One region of the Achromobacter sp. 1014246743 genome, then DNA from elsewhere that is predicted to be linked to it. Evidence: predicted binding sites of a transcription regulator. Region 1 holds the regulator's gene; the other holds the start of a gene.
The links. Region 1 encodes NrdR, which represses ribonucleotide reductase genes. Its sites were predicted from a motif close to CACNANATNTNGTG; they were not measured.
Positions count from the first base shown of each region.

Region 2: AC6LJ2_RS23615 (ribonucleoside triphosphate reductase) is a predicted target of NrdR. The motif match lies at 2,612-2,625, and genes of this name have one in related genera.

Region 1 is NZ_JCBANA010000011.1:30,068-34,486, reverse strand. It holds gene AC6LJ2_RS06915 (LysE family translocator) at 1-452, opposite strand, end outside; gene glyA (serine hydroxymethyltransferase) at 659-1,909, shown strand; gene nrdR (transcriptional regulator NrdR) at 2,037-2,516, shown strand; gene AC6LJ2_RS06900 (GlxA family transcriptional regulator) at 2,559-3,518, opposite strand; gene AC6LJ2_RS06895 (cysteine hydrolase family protein) at 3,547-4,113, opposite strand; gene ribD (bifunctional diaminohydroxyphosphoribosylaminopyrimidine deaminase/5-amino-6-(5-phosphoribosylamino)uracil reductase RibD) at 4,328-4,419, shown strand, end outside.
Region 2 is NZ_JCBANA010000066.1:19,808-24,226, reverse strand. It holds gene AC6LJ2_RS23630 (Bug family tripartite tricarboxylate transporter substrate binding protein) at 1-270, shown strand, start outside; gene AC6LJ2_RS23625 (PepSY-associated TM helix domain-containing protein) at 527-2,137, shown strand; gene AC6LJ2_RS23620 (DUF3325 domain-containing protein) at 2,134-2,484, shown strand; gene AC6LJ2_RS23615 (ribonucleoside triphosphate reductase) at 2,632-4,419, shown strand, end outside.

The DNA of each region.
Region 1 (4,419 bases):
AACTGCGGCAGCAGCGGTTCGGCGGCGTTCAGGAATTGCGGGAACAGCGCCGTGAAGAACAGGATGGGCTTGGGATTCAGGCCTGCCACGAAGGTGGCTTCCAGGTAGAGCGCCCAGGCGCCGCGAGGTGCGCGCCCCTGGGTGTCGGGTGGCGGTGCGGCCACGCTGCTTTTGCCCAGCAGGTGCCGCAGGCCCAGGTAGATCAGGTAGGCGGCGCCGGCGATCTTGAGCGCCGCGAACAGCAGCGCCGACGATTGCAGCACCACGCCCAGGCCCAGCATGGCGGCGGCCGACAGCAGGAACAGGCCGGTGACATTGCCCAGCGACGACGGCAGCACGGCGCGCAGGCCGCCGGCCGCGCCGTTGCGCATGGCCAGGATGCTGGCGGGGCCGGGGGTGACGACGCTGACGGCGGCGACCAGGGTGTAGGCGATCAAGGTCTGGGTTTGCATGAAAGTTTCTCAAGTCGGGTTGAGCCCGTTTTCCGGCGGCGGGGGAATGGCCGGAATTTCGCGCCCTTGCCGGGAATTTTGCCGTCATTCGGGGCATTTTGGCGACAAGGGAATTGGCGTGACGCGGTAAACTATTCGTCATTATCCGGGTTTACCCGCCCGGGCGCAGTTTCCCCCTCTCTTACCCGCTTCAGGAACCTCCCGTCATGTTTGACCGCAACCTCACCCTCTCCAAGGCTGACCCGGACGTCTGGGCCGCCATCCAGAAGGAAGACGTACGCCAAGAGCAGCACATCGAGCTGATCGCCTCGGAAAACTACGCCAGCCCGGCCGTCATGGAAGCCCAGGGCACGCAGCTCACGAACAAGTACGCCGAAGGTTATCCGGGCAAGCGCTACTACGGCGGTTGCGAATACGTCGACGTGGTCGAGCAACTGGCCATCGACCGCCTGAAGCAGATTTTCGGCGCCGAAGCCGCCAACGTGCAGCCCAACTCGGGCTCGCAGGCCAACCAGGGCGTGTACATGGCCGTCCTGAAGCCGGGCGACACCGTGCTGGGCATGAGCCTGGCCGAAGGCGGCCACCTGACCCACGGCGCGTCGGTCAACGCTTCGGGCAAGCTGTACAACTTCATCTCGTATGGCCTGGACGAAAACGAAGTCCTGAACTACGCCCAGGTCGAGCAACTGGCCCGCGAACACAAGCCCAAGCTGATCGTGGCCGGCGCGTCCGCCTACGCCCTGCACATCGACTTCGAACGCATGGCCCGCATCGCCCATGAAAACGGCGCGCTGTTCATGGTCGACATCGCCCACTACGCCGGCCTGGTGGCGGGCGGCGCCTACCCCAACCCGGTGCCGCATGCCGACTTCGTCACCTCGACCACGCACAAGTCGCTGCGCGGCCCGCGCGGCGGCGTCATCATGATGAAGGCCGAGTTCGAAAAGGTCGTCAACTCGGCGATCTTCCCCGGCATCCAGGGCGGTCCGCTGATGCACGTCATCGCCGGCAAGGCCGTGGCCTTCAAGGAAGCGCTGGAACCCGAATTCAAGGCTTACGCCCAGCAAGTGGTCAAGAACGCCAAGGTGCTGGCCGATACGCTGGTCAAGCGTGGCCTGCGCATCGTGTCGGGCCGCACCGAAAGCCACGTCATGCTGGTGGACCTGCGTTCCAAGGGCATCACGGGCAAGGAAGCCGAAGCGGTGCTGGGCCAGGCCCACATCACGGTCAACAAGAACGCCATTCCGAACGATCCGGAAAAGCCCTTCGTGACCAGTGGCATCCGCCTGGGCACCCCGGCCATGACCACCCGCGGCTTCACCGAAGCCGAAGCGGAACTGACCGCCAACCTGATCGCCGACGTGCTGGACAACCCGCGTGACGAGGCCAACATCGCCGCCGTTCGCGCCCGCGTCAACGAGCTGACCTCGCGCCTGCCGGTCTACGGCAAGAAGTAAGACGGCCGCTGGCGGCGTCAGCCGCCCAGCCTGCGAAAAGGACGGCTCCGCAAGGGCCGTCCTTTTGTTTGTTTCATCGTTACAATGTCGACGAATTATTGCCTTTCCGTGTTTTCAGGGATCACACATGCGGTGTCCATTTTGCGGCAATTCCGAAACGCAGGTCGTCGACAGCCGTGTCTCGGAAGAGGGCGACGCCATCCGCCGCCGGCGCCGCTGCCAGTCCTGTGACAAGCGATTCACCACGTACGAGCGGGTGGAACTTGCCCTGCCGTCCGTCGTCAAGCGCAACGGCAGCCGCAGCGAGTACGATCCGGCCAAGCTGCGCGCCAGCCTGAGCCTGGCGCTGCGCAAGCGGCCGGTCAGCACCGAAGACGTGGACGGGGCCGTGGCCCGCATCGAAGAACAGCTGTTGGCCAGCGGCCTGCGGGAAGTGCCGTCCGAGCACATCGGCGAACTGGTCATGAACGAGCTGCGCAAGCTCGACAAGGTGGCCTATGTGCGGTTCGCATCGGTCTACAAGAGCTTCGAAGACATCGGCGAATTCGTCGAGGCCATCCGCGAAATGCAGGGGCCGCTGCTGCCGGGCAAGCTGCGCAAGGAATAACGCCGCGCGCAATGACGGCGCAGGAATGACGGCGAACGCCGTTTACCGCGGTTCCGCCCGCGCCATGCTTGGCGTCTGCGGCTGGAAGCGGCGCCACACGCGGCGCAGGTGCTGGGCCGAACCGAAGCCCGACTTTTCCGCCACCAATTCCAGGTTCAAGCGCGTTTCGCGCAGCATGTCGCGCGCCAGCGCGACGCGGATCTGATACAGATAGTCCATGGGCGTGCAGCCCGCGTGCTCGCGGAACAGCCGCGTCAGGTGCCGCGCGCTGGTGTGGGCCTGCTCGGCCAGCGATTGCGCCGACCAGTCCGCGGCCGGGTTGCGTACCACGGCGTCCTGGACGCGATGCACGCCGGGATGCATGTGATTGCGATGTTCCAGCCACGGCGACAGCGCCGAATCGGTGCCGGCGCGGCGCTGGTAGACCACCATGTCGCGCGCCACCTCGCTGGCCACGCGCGGCCCGCAATGGCGCGACACCATGTGCAGCGCCAGGTCGATGCCGGCGGTGATGCCGGCGCTGCTGACCAGGTTGCCGTCTTCGACGAAGATGCGGTTGTCGTGCAGCCGGGCCGTCGGGTCCATGGCGGCAAGCTGGGCCAGGCAGCTATGGTGCGTGGTGCATTCGCGTTGGCGGGTGAGGCCGGCCGCGGCGGCGAATAAGGCGCCGGCGCAGACGGTCATCAGCGTGAAGCCGTCGGCCGGATGCCGTACCGCCAGCCACTCGATGATGCGGCGCGCCTCGGGTTCGTCCAGGCGGGTGGGCTTGCCCACGACGCCCGAGACGATCACCAGCGCCTCGGGCGGCAATTGGTCGGGCAGCGGCTGGATGCGCGCCAGGTGCAGGCCGGGAATGCCGCTTTCGATTTCCGTGGACGGGCCGCAGAAATGCTGCGTGAACGCGTCGGGGCACAGCTTGTTGGCCACGCGAAAGGCCTCGGCCGGGCCCGCCACGTCCAGCAGCACGATGCCCCGGGGCAGTATGAAGTGCACGGGAATCATCGGGGGCGTCCTGTCCTGGTGGGTCCGGTCAGGCGCTGGCGAAGGCGTCGGCGGCGCGCGCGATGCGGGCAAAGCGCCCTTGCAGCACGAGTTCGGTGCGGTCGCGAATTTCCGCCGAGGTGTAGTGCTGGCCCGACGGGCTCTGCATGGCAAACGTCAGAGTGGCGTCGGTCGGGAACACGACCTTGTAGCCGGCGTCGCTGGCATGCCGGGTGGTGGTTTCGCAGCACTGTTCGGTGCGGATGCCGCTGACGATCACGCCTTCGATGCCGTTCGCGGCCAGCCAGTCGTGCAACGTCGAACCGTCGGCGGCCTTGCCGTACAGCGAGGAATGCACCGTCTTGTGGAACACCGCGTCGGGCGAAATGCGGATTTCGTCCAGGGTCCTGACGTGGCCGGACGCCAGGGAAAACGGATTGGCGGGGTCGTTGGCGGCGCTGATGTGGAACACCTGCAGCACCGGAATGCCGCGCGCCGCGGCCGAATCGATCAGGCCCTGGAGCTGCGAGACAAACGCGGGGTATTCGGACTCGTCCCAAAACGGACGCTGCCGGAAGGAATCCTGGACGTCGATGACTATCAGTGCTTGTTTCATGGTTCCGGGCTCCGTGCCGTGGAATTTCAAGGGGTATGGCAGGCATTGTCGCCCTGGCATGCCCCTTGGGCGAGGCCGGCTCCAGACCAGCATCGGCCCGAAACGGACATGCTGGCCGGGCCCTGTCGAAGATCATAGCGCGGCACGGAGCGCAAGGCCCGCCGGCCGGCCGCTTCCCGTGCCCATCGCGGGCGGCGGACATACAATCGCAGGCATGACGCACCCTTATGACTCCGACGACCTTACCTGGATGCGGCGCGCCCTGGCGCTGGCGCAGACCGTCATGTACACCACGGCGCCCAACCC
Region 2 (4,419 bases), on a different contig from region 1:
GTGCCCACCTTCATCGAAAGCGGCCTGCCCAGCGTGTCGATGGTGGGCTGGTACGGCCTGGTGGCGCCGGCCCGCACGCCCGCCCCGGTGCTGGATACGCTGAACGCCGCCGTGTCCGACATCATGCAGGACCCGCAGGTGCGCGGCGCGATCACCGATCTGGCGCTTGAACCCGTATACCTGCCCGGCCCGGCCTTCAAGGCCCGCATGGAAGACGAACTGCGCACGTTTGGCGAAGTGGGTCGGCGCGCCGATATCAAGCTGGACTGAGGCCTGGGCAGGCGGTTTCGTCACCCCGCGGGCTTGACGCCGCCATCCCCTGACAGACCGCGCTTCTCGCGACGCCGCCGGCCTTTGGCCGGTGTATCCCTGCCAGGAAAACCGGGCCGCACATCGCTGCGGCCCGCCCCACTCCGACCCCATTTAGACTAGAATCGGAACCATTCTCAATAAAATGCCCCGCGCCCCGTCTGTGGCCGCGTCGACAATAAAGAGGCTCGTTCTGAAATCCGGTTTCCGCTTATCCATGGCCTGGCTGCACACCTGGGTCGGCCTGTGGTTTTCCTGGCTGCTGTTCGCGGTCTTCCTGACCGGCACGCTGGCGGTGTTTTCCGAGGCCATCACGCATTGGATGACACCCGAGCATCACGCCGCCGAAGCCCGGGACGCGCAGCAGACGCCCGCCCCCGTCAACCGTGAACGCCGGCTGGAACTGGCCGTGCAATACATGTCGCGCCACCACGCGGGCGCCGGCATGTGGGAGATCTGGCCGGTCGACCGCTTTCACGACAATGGCCTGGTGGCCTATTGGTTCGACAAGAACGGCCAATACGCCGACGCCGAGCTGGATCCCGACACGGGCCAGGCACTCGCCGAGGATTCCCACGGCGCCGCCCGCGCCACGATCGGCGGCACGCACTTCGTCGACTTCCACTACACCCTGCACACCGATCCCGTCGGTCTGTGGATCGTGGCCTTCGCGGCCATGGCGATGCTGGTGGCGATGGTGTCCGGCGTGGTCACGCACAAGCGCATCTTCAAGGACTTCTTCACCTTCCGCGTCAAGAAAGGCCAGCGTTCGTGGCTGGACGCCCACAACGCGACCGCGGTGCTGACGCTGCCATTCCAGTTCATGATCGTCTACACCGGCATCGTCATCTCGAGCGTGACGCTGATGCCCGCGCCGATGGTGGCGGCCTATGGGTCCGGCACGCAAGCGTCGCGCCAGTACCTGGCCGAGCTGATGGGCGAAGACAAACCCGCGCCCACCGGCACGCCCCTGGCCATGCCGGCCCTGGAGCCGCTGGTCGCCCGCGCCGAGCAGATGATCGGCCAGAGCGCCCGCGCCATCGTCATCAACAACCCCGAAGACGGCGCCATGCGCATCGGCGTGTATGGCTGGAACGAAGACGCCGACACCTACCGCTCGATCAGCAACACCACGGGCATGGTGGAGTTTTCCGGCGCGACCGGTGAAGTGCTGCGCATGCGCCCGCCCGGCGGCGTGCATGGCGGCAGCGCGTCGCTGACCCGCCAGGTCATGTCCGACCTGCACATGGTCAAGTTCGGCGGCGCGGCCATGAAGTGGCTGTACTTCCTGTGCGGCCTGGCCGGCGCCGCCATGATGGGCACGGGCGCCGTGCTGTTCATGGTCAAGCGCCGCGCCAAAATGGGCAACGAATTCGGCGCCGCCACCGCGCGCGTCTACCGCCTGATCGAAGGCCTGAACGTGGCGGCATTGGCGGGGCTGGCCATCGCCTGCATCGCCTATCTGTGGGCCAACCGCCTCTTGCCTGTGTCGCTGCCGCAGCGCGCGGGCTGGGAAGTGCGCGTGTTCTTCATCGTGTGGGCGCTGACGTTGGCGCATGCCTGGCTGTGCACGCCGCGGCGCGCCTGGATCGGGCAACTGGGTCTGTTGGCAGCGCTGTGCCTGCTGCTGCCCGTGCTGTCGCTGGTGACGCTGGGCGATCATCCGCTGGCGCAGATCGGCCGCGGCGACTGGGAAAGCGCCGGCGTCGAACTCACCGCCATGGCCACGGGCCTGGCCGCCGGCTGGGCTGCGATACGATTGCGCAACAGCCCCTTGTCGGCGCCCCCGCCGCGCAAGACCCGCGCGCAACAGGAAGCCGCAGCATGAATCTGAACGACGCATTCGGCATCGCCATGGCGCTGCTCTTGACCTATTCCGGCATGGCCTGCCTCAGCCTTGCCATGCCGCGCCACTACGATCAGGTCTGGGGCCGCGACCCCAAGGCCGGCCACACCCGCGTGCTGCGCGGCGCCGGCATCCTGCTGCTGCTGCTGGCGCTGCTGCCCTGCGTGGGCCTGTGGGGCAACACCGTGGGCGTGGTGGCCTGGCTGGGCTGGCTGTCGGCCGGCGCGCTGCTCTGGGTCGGCATGCTGTCGTGGGCGCCGCGCCCGGCGATGGGCACCGCGGCGTTGGCGGTGGTGATTTCCCTCGCGGGCATCAGCTTCGGGTTCTAGGCTGACGCCGTCCAATTGCGCCGGCGCGGGGCCGCCCGGCGCCATTTGACCCGCATCAAACCCGGCCGACAAACAGCGCGGCCAAGTCGCATTGAGCACCATAGGTGGTGGTAGAGTTTTCTCACCCCACAACATATGGTGCCAGCGATGCAACTCGAACACATCCTCAAGCGCGACGGCCGGGTCGTGGAATTCGACCACGCCAAGATCGCCGCGGCCATCGCCGCCGCCGGCCGCAGCACGGGCGAACTGGACGCCGACATCGCCTTGGCGCTGACCGCCGCCGTGATCGACGCGCTGGCCGCCGACGGCAATGTCTGCCCGGGCGTGGAGACCATCCAGAACCAGGTCGAAGAAACCCTGGTGCGCGCCGGCTACTGGCGCACCGCCCGCGCCTACATCGTGTACCGCGAACAGCACGCCCGCCTGCGCGCGCTGCGCCACACGCTGGTGGACGTGGAAAGCGCCATGGAGGAATACCTGGAACAGCGCGACTGGCGCGTCAACGCCAACGCCAACCAGGGCTACAGCCTGGGCGGACTGATCCTGAACGTGGCCGGCAAGGTCACCGCCAACTACTGGCTGTCCAACGTCTTCACCCCCGAGGCCGGCCGCGCCCACCGCGAAGGCGACCTCCACATCCACGACCTGGACATGCTCAGCGGCTATTGCGCCGGCTGGTCGCTGCGCCAGTTGCTGACCGAAGGCTTCAACGGCATTCCCGGCAAGGTCGAATCCACGCCGCCGCGCCACATGTCGGCCGCCATCGGCCAGATCGTGAACTTCCTGGGCACGTTGCAGAACGAATGGGCCGGCGCCCAGGCGTTCAGTTCGTTCGACACCTACATGGCGCCCTTCATCCGCCGCGACGCGATGACCTATGCCGAGGTCAAGCAGGCCATGCAGGAACTGATCTACAACCTGAACGTGCCCAGCCGCTGGGGCACGCAGACGCCCTTCACCAACCTGACCTTCGACTGGACCTGCCCGGCCGACCTGAAGGACCAGATTCCCTACGTGGGCGGCGAGGAAATGCCCTTTGCCTACGGCGATCTGCAAGTCGAAATGGACATGATCAACCGCGCCTACATCGACGTGATGATGGCCGGCGACGCCAAGGGACGCGTCTTCACCTTCCCCATTCCCACCTACAACATCACGCCCGACTTCGACTGGGACCACCCCAACACCACGCGCCTGTTCGAGATGACGGCGCGCTACGGGCTGCCTTACTTCCAGAACTTCCTCAATTCCGACCTGGAACCGCACATGGTGCGATCCATGTGCTGCCGGTTGCAGCTGGACCTGCGCGAGCTGCTCAAGCGCGGCAACGGCCTGTTCGGGTCGGCCGAGCAGACCGGCTCGGTCGGGGTGGTGACGGTGAACTGCGCCCGCCTGGGGCATACCTGCAAAGGCGACGAGGCCGCGCTGATGGCGCGCCTGGACCACCTGCTGGGGCTGGGCCGCGACGTGCTCGAAACCAAGCGCAAAGTGGTGCAGCGCTATATCGACCAGGGCCTGTATCCCTACACCCGGCGTTACCTGGGCACGCTGCGCAACCACTTCAGCACGCTGGGGGTGAACGGCATCAACGAGATGATCCGCAACTTCAGCGGCGACACCGACGACGTCACCACGCCCGCCGGCCACGCGCTGGCCGTGCGCCTCCTGGACCGGGTGCGCCAGCGCATGACGCAGTTCCAGGAAGAAACCGGCCACCTCTACAACCTGGAGGCCACGCCGGCCGAAGGCACCACCTACCGCTTCGCCCGCGAAGACAGAAAGCGCTGGCCCGACATCCTGCAGGCCGGCACCGCGGCCCAGCCCTACTACACCAATTCCAGCCAACTGCCCGTGGGCCACACCGACGACCCGTTCGAAGCGCTGTCGCTGCAGGAAGCGCTGCAAGGCAAGTACACCGGCGGCACCGTGCTG